DNA from 2 places in the Micromonospora sp. PRAS1 genome. Region 1 is predicted to be linked to the other one. Evidence: predicted binding sites of a transcription regulator. Region 1 holds the regulator's gene; the other holds the start of a gene.
What was found. Region 1 encodes HrcA, which represses chaperone genes, less so after heat shock. Its sites were predicted from a motif close to GGTTNGCACNCTCNNNNNGAGNGTGCNAACC; they were not measured.
Positions count from the first base shown of each region.

Region 2: the regulator HrcA is predicted to act here: its motif matches at 1,126-1,156, upstream of groES (co-chaperone GroES).

Region 1 is NZ_JCANNB010000027.1:39,159-42,565, reverse strand. Features, by position in the region: gene hemW (radical SAM family heme chaperone HemW) at 1-126, shown strand, start outside; gene AC507J_RS22885 (DUF4870 domain-containing protein) at 154-726, opposite strand; gene hrcA (heat-inducible transcriptional repressor HrcA) at 935-1,957, shown strand; gene dnaJ (molecular chaperone DnaJ) at 2,024-3,169, shown strand; gene AC507J_RS22870 (16S rRNA (uracil(1498)-N(3))-methyltransferase) at 3,195-3,407, shown strand, end outside.
Region 2 is NZ_JCANNB010000014.1:11,132-14,538, reverse strand. Features, by position in the region: gene AC507J_RS15315 (THUMP-like domain-containing protein) at 1-894, opposite strand, end outside; gene groES (co-chaperone GroES) at 1,296-1,604, shown strand; gene groL (chaperonin GroEL) at 1,675-3,324, shown strand.

The DNA of each region.
Region 1 (3,407 bases):
GCGGCGGCGGCCCGGGCGGTGGTCGACGGTCTGCTCGCGGCGCCCGCGCACGCGGCCGGCCGCGCGGTGTTGACCCTGCGCGGCCGGCTGCTCGCCGACGCCGTGGTGCGTGACCTGCTGCCGTGACCGGCGCACCGCCGGCCGGGCGGCGGGTCACTTGACCATGTTCACCGTCATCGGGTAGCGGTACAGCTGCCCCTCGTTGGCCTTCACCCCGGCGATGATGCCGAACACGATGCCGATGATCATCGCGGCGAAGCCGATGAGGACGCCGATGCCGATGCAGCTGAGGACCCAGCCCACCAGGGCGATGATCGACCAGAGCAGCTGGAAGTTCAGTGCGGCCACCGCGTGCGCGCGGACCGTCGGCGACTGGTTGCCACGGGCGATCATCGCGACCAGCGGCGCGATCCAGCCGAGCACACCGCCGCCGATCAACATCCCGGCGGCCCCGCCGAAGTGGGCGATCAGCACCCAGGTCTTGTCCTCGTTGTTGGCGTAACCGGCGGGCGGCCCGCCGTAGCCACCGGGCGGATAGCCGCCACCGGGTGGGGGGTAGCCGCCGGGCGGGGGGTAACCGCCGGGCGGGGGGTAACCGCCGGGTGGCGGATAGCCGCCAGGCGGCGGGTATCCGCCCGGCGGGGGATAGCCGGGCTGGCCTGACGAGCCGGAGAGTGGAGTGGTGGGTTCGTCGCCGGAGTTCGGGGGACGAGGTGGTTCAGTCATGGAGGTCACGGTAGGTGCCGGCGGCAACGGCGCACCATAGCGACACCGGCGCGTTCACGCCGCCGATCGGTCCGCCGGCCCGGCTGAGGTCTTGATCATCGCGTTGGCGGGGGCCCCGACGTAGACTGGCACTCGCTACAGTCGAGTGCCAGAGCATTCCGCTGCGGCCGTGGCACTCCGGACTCAGCTGCGACAGGAGGTGGGGAAGATGGGTCTCGACGACCGCAAGCTCGCCGTGCTCCGGGCGATCGTCGAGGACTACGTCGCCACCCAGGAGCCGGTCGGCAGCAAGGCGCTTGTCGAACGGCACCAGCTGGGCGTGTCGCCGGCCACCGTCCGCAACGACATGGCTGTGCTGGAGGAGGAAGGGTTCATCCGGCAGCCGCACACTAGTGCCGGCCGGGTGCCCACCGACCGTGGCTACCGCCTCTTCGTCGACCGGCTGAGCCGGGTCAAGCCGCTGAGCCCGGCCGAGCGCCGGGCGATCGAACGCTTCCTGGCCGGCGCGGTCGACCTCGACGACGTGGTGCACCGCACGGTCCGGCTGCTCGCCCAGCTGACCCGCCAGGTGGCTGTGGTGCAGTACCCGAGCCTGGCCCGCTCCCGCGTCCGGCACCTGGAGCTGGTGCCGATCTCCACCACCCGGCTGATGCTTGTGATGATCGCCGACACCGGCCGGGTCGAGCAGCGGTTGGTCGAACTGCCGGCGCCGATCCTCGCCGAGGACGTGCTCGACCTGCGCCGGCTGGCCAACGAGAAGCTGGTCGGCGTCCGGCTGTCGGAAACCCCGCCGCTGGTGCAGGCCCTCATCGACGAGTCACCGCAGGAACTGCGTCCGGCCATGACGACCCTCTCCACCGTGCTGCTCGAGACGCTTGTCGAGCGGCACGAGGAGCGGATCGCGCTGGCCGGCACTGCGAACCTGACCCGCGGCGGCCTGCTTGACTTCCACGGCTCCCTGCGACCCATCCTCGAAGCGCTCGAGGAGGAGGTCGTCCTGCTCAAGCTCATCGGCGAGGTGGAGCCGAGCACGCTACGGGTGCGCATCGGCGACGAGAACGAGATCGACAACCTGCGGGCGGCTTCGGTGGTCAGCACCGGATACGGCCCGGGCGCGACAATCGTCGGGGGGATGGGCGTGCTGGGACCGACCCGGATGGACTACCCCGGAACAATCGCCACGGTGAGGGCCGTGGCACGCTACGTGGGCGAGCTGCTGGCCCAGAACTGACCAGTCAGGGTCGGCGGTGACCGTCGACCGGCGTACGCGAGACGAACACGAGGACACGGGAACGCAGTGGCCAGGGACTACTACGGCATTCTCGGCGTGAGCCGGGGCGCCTCCGATGACGAGATCAAGCGCGCCTACCGCAAGCTGGCGCGGAAGTTCCACCCGGACGTGAATCCGGATCCGGAGGCACAGGAGAAGTTCAAGGACATCAACGCCGCGTACGAGGTCCTCTCGGACGATCGGAAACGGCAGATCGTCGACCTCGGCGGCGACCCGTTGGCGCCCGGCGGCGGCGGTCCCGGTGGCCCGGGTGGGCCCGGCGGGGCCGGTCCGTTCGTCGGTTTCCAGGACATCATGGACGCCTTCTTCGGCGGCGCCACAGGTGCCGGCCGGGGGCCCCGACCGCGGACCCGACCGGGGGCGGACGCGATCCTGCGGCTGGAACTCGACCTGCAGGAGACCGCCTTCGGCGTCGAGGCACCGATCACGGTCGACACGGCGGTGCTCTGCACCACCTGCTCCGGTGCGGGCACCGCGGCCGGCACCCACCTGGCCACCTGCGAGGCGTGCAGCGGCCGGGGCGAGGTGCAGTCGGTGCAGCGCACCTTCCTCGGCCAGGTGGTCTCCGCCCGGCCGTGCACCGTCTGCCAGGGCTACGGCACGACCATCCCGACGCCCTGCCCGACCTGCGCCGGTGACGGCCGGGTGCGCACCCGCCGCTCGCTGACCGTCAAGATCCCGGCCGGCGTCGAGGACGGCATGCGCATCCGCCTCGCCCAGCAGGGCGAGGTCGGCCCCGGCGGCGGCACCGCCGGAGACCTCTACGTCGAGATCCACGAGCGGCCGCACGACGTCTTCTCCCGCAAGGGCGACGACCTGCACTGCCGGGTCACCGTCCCGATGACCGCCGCCGCACTCGGCACCCGGCTGACCATCAAGACGCTTGACAGCGAGGAGCCGGTAGACGTCAAGGCGGGCACCCAGCCGGGCAGCACGCTGCGGCTGCGGGCCCGGGGCGTACCGCACCTGCGCGGCACCGGTCGGGGTGACCTCTACGTCCACCTGGACGTGCGTACCCCCACCAAGCTCGACGTCGAGCAGGAGCGGATGCTGCGGGAGTTCGCCAAGACCCGGGGCGAGGAGGTCGCCGAGCTGAGCAAGCAGGGCGGCTTCTTCTCCCGGATGCGCGACGCCTTCAACGGCCACGCCTGAGCGGCCCGCGTCGAGGCCGCCGCCCGTGTCCGCTCCGCTGTTCCTGGTCGAGTCGCTGCCCACCGCAGACTCGATGGTGCTCGACGGCCCCGAGGGGCACCACGCCGCCACCGTGCAACGGCTCCGGGTGGGCGAGGAACTGCTGCTCGCCGACGGCCGGGGCGGCACGGCCAGCGCGGTCGTAAGCGCCGTCGGCCGGGGCACCCTTGACCTGACCGTCACCGCTCGCGGGTACGTC
Region 2 (3,407 bases), on a different contig from region 1:
GTACACGAAGCCGCGTACCGGCCCGACCGGCGCCTCGGTCGCCCCCGCGCCGGTGAGCTGGTGGACGGCCGGGCTGCCGGAGAAGTGATAAGAGGGGGCCCCTTTACTACCGGAGGCGTTAACAGGGGGCCCCTCCTTCACGATGGTTGCGCGGCGGGGGGTCTCGGCGAGCGGGCCACACCAGAGGGTCGCCTCGACGAGATCGCCGTCGACGCTCACCCACTCGGCCTCGGCGCCGGTCGGGATCAGCGCGTGGTCGAGGCCCGGGGCCACCTTCACCACCGTGTACGGCACCCGGTCGGCCAGCCCGGTGACGAAGTCCCACGGCGGCGAGTACGAGTTCGGGTCGAAGATCCGGCGGCCGGTGCCGGCCCGGCGGCGGGCCGGATCGCAGAAGACCGCCTCGACCCGGGACACGTCGAACGCGGTCGCGTCGGCGCACTCCACGGTGAACAGCTCGGCCAGCCCCGCCGCCCGCGCGTTCGCCTCGGCCAACGCGGCGGTGACCGGATCGGCCTCCACGCCGTACACCCGGATGCCCTCGCGGGCGGCGGCGAGCGCGTCGGCGCCCAGGCCGCAACCCAGGTCGGCCAGGGTGCTCACCCCGGCGGCGCGTAGCCGCCGGGCGCGGCGTCGCGCGACGACCTGCCGGGTGGCCTGCTCCAGGCCGGGCCGGGTGAAGAACATCTGCTCCGCTGCCGGCCCGAACTTGCCGGCCGCCCGGCGACGCAGCTCCGCCTGGGTCAGCGCGGTTGCCGCCAATCCGGCCGGCACCCCGGCCGAGCGCAGTGCCCCCGCTGCCGCCAGCGGATCACCGCCGGCCACCCGAGCCGCCGCGTCGAGCGCGGCCACCCCCTCAGCGGTACGCAACGCGGCAAACTGCTCCAGATCCACCCGCCCATTGTTCCGCCCGCTCCACCCCACCCACCGCCGGCCGACGCTTGATCATCACCAGATCGCCGGAATGGCGGTGTCCATCCCTCGTGGTCACCGCCGTTGCGGCGGAACGGAGTCGATCAAGCCAGGACCCGTCGGCGGTGGTCGGCGGACGGCGGTGGCAGTGCGACACGAGAGCGGTTGCGTTGGCACTCTCCTTGACGGAGTGCTAGCCGAGGAATAACCTGCGATTAGCACTCTCACCCTGAGGGTGCCAACGCTCGGGCCCTGGTGCCCGGGGGTTGAACGCCAGGCGGACCGGCACCCGCGACGACGGCCCCGCCCGGTGGCATGTGGCAGATTGACGCCGGTCGGCATGCCGACCGGCAACGAAACCAGTACCCCAGGAGGGTATGCCCGTGACTACCGCGACCAAGGTTGCGATCAAGCCGCTCGAGGACCGGATCCTGGTCCAGGCGAACGAGGCTGAGACCACCACGGCGTCGGGCATCGTGATTCCCGACACCGCCAAGGAGAAGCCGCAGGAGGGCACCGTCCTCGCTGTCGGCCCGGGCCGCGTCGACGACAAGGGCAACCGGATCCCGGTTGACGTCAGCGTCGGCGACACCGTCATCTACTCGAAGTACGGCGGCACCGAGGTCAAGTACGCCGGCGAGGAGTACCTGGTGCTCTCCGCCCGCGACGTCCTCGCGGTCATCGAGAAGTAAGCAACCGATCAGTGTCGTTGCCCCGGTCCGGCTCGCCGGGCCGGGGCAACGTCGCTTCGAAGGGACATTCATGGCGAAGATCCTGAGCTTCTCGGACGACGCCCGGCACCAGCTGGAACACGGTGTCAACGCGCTCGCGGACGCGGTCAAGGTCACTCTCGGGCCGCGCGGGCGCAACGTCGTCCTGGACAAGAAATTCGGTGTGCCCACGATCACCAACGACGGCGTGACGATCGCCAAGGAGATCGAGCTCACCAACCCGTACGAGAACCTCGGCGCGCAGCTGGTCAAGGAGGTGGCGACCAAGACCAACGACGTCGCCGGCGACGGGACCACCACCGCGACCGTGCTGGCCCAGGCCATGGTCCGCGAGGGCCTGCGCAACGTGACCGCGGGCGCCAACCCGGCCGGCCTCAAGCGGGGCATCGACGCCGCCTCCGCCAAGGTCTCCGAGGCGCTGCTCGGCAAGGCCGTCGAGGTCTCCGACAAGAAGTCGGTCGCACACGTTGCGACGATCTCGGCGCAGGACGCCACAATCGGTGAGCTGATCGCCGAGGCGATGGAGCGGGTCGGCCGCGACGGTGTGATCACCGTCGAGGAGGGCTCCGCCCTGCACACCGAGCTGGACGTCACCGAGGGACTCCAGTTCGACAAGGGCTTCATCTCGCCCAACTTCGTCACCGACGCGGAGGCGCAGGAGTCCGTCCTGGAGGACGCGTACATCCTGATCACCACGCAGAAGATCTCGGCGATCGAGGAGCTGCTGCCGCTGCTGGAGAAGGTCCTCCAGAACAGCAAGCCGCTGCTGATCATCGCCGAGGACGTCGAGGGTCAGGCACTCTCCACCCTGGTGGTCAACTCGATCCGCAAGACCCTCAAGGTCTGCGCGGTCAAGGCACCGGGCTTCGGCGACCGGCGCAAGGCGATGCTCCAGGACATGGCGATCCTCACCGGCGCCGAGCTGGTCGCCCCCGAGCTGGGCTACAAGCTCGACCAGGTCGGCCTGGAGGTGCTTGGCACCGCCCGGCGCATCGTGGTCGACAAGGAGAACACCACAGTCGTCGACGGTGGCGGGCAGGCCAGCGAGGTCGCCGACCGGGTCGCCCAGATCCGCAAGGAGATCGAGGCCTCCGACTCCGAGTGGGACCGGGAGAAGCTCGCCGAGCGGCTGGCCAAGCTCTCCGGCGGCATCGCGGTGGTCAAGGTCGGCGCGGCCACCGAGGTCGAGATGAAGGAGCGCAAGCACCGCATCGAGGACGCCATCGCCGCGACCAAGGCCGCGGTCGAGGAGGGTACGGTGCCCGGCGGCGGTGCCGCCCTGGCCCAGATCCTGCCGGTGCTCGACGACGACCTCGGCTTCACCGGCGACGAGAAGGTAGGCGTGTCGATCGTGCGCAAGGCGCTTGTCGAGCCGCTGCGCTGGATCGCCCAGAACGCCGGCCACGACGGCTACGTCGTGGTGCAGAAGGTCGCCGGCAGCCAGTGGGGCAACGGCCTCGACGCCGCCGTCGGCGAGTACGTCGACCTGGCCGACAAGGGCATCATCGACCCGGTCAAGGTGACCCGTAACGCGGTCACCAACGCCGCGTCGATCGCCGGTCTGCTGCTGACCACCGAGAGCCTCGTGGTGGACAAGCCGGCCGAGCCGGAGGCCGCCGCCGGTGGGCACGGCCACTCGCACGGCCACGGGCACAGCCACCAGCACGGCCCGGGTTTCTGACCCCTGCCGTACGCCGGAACGTGGGGCGCGCCGTCGTCGACGGTGCGCCCCACGCGCGTACTGCCACCGGGGTGACTACCGCC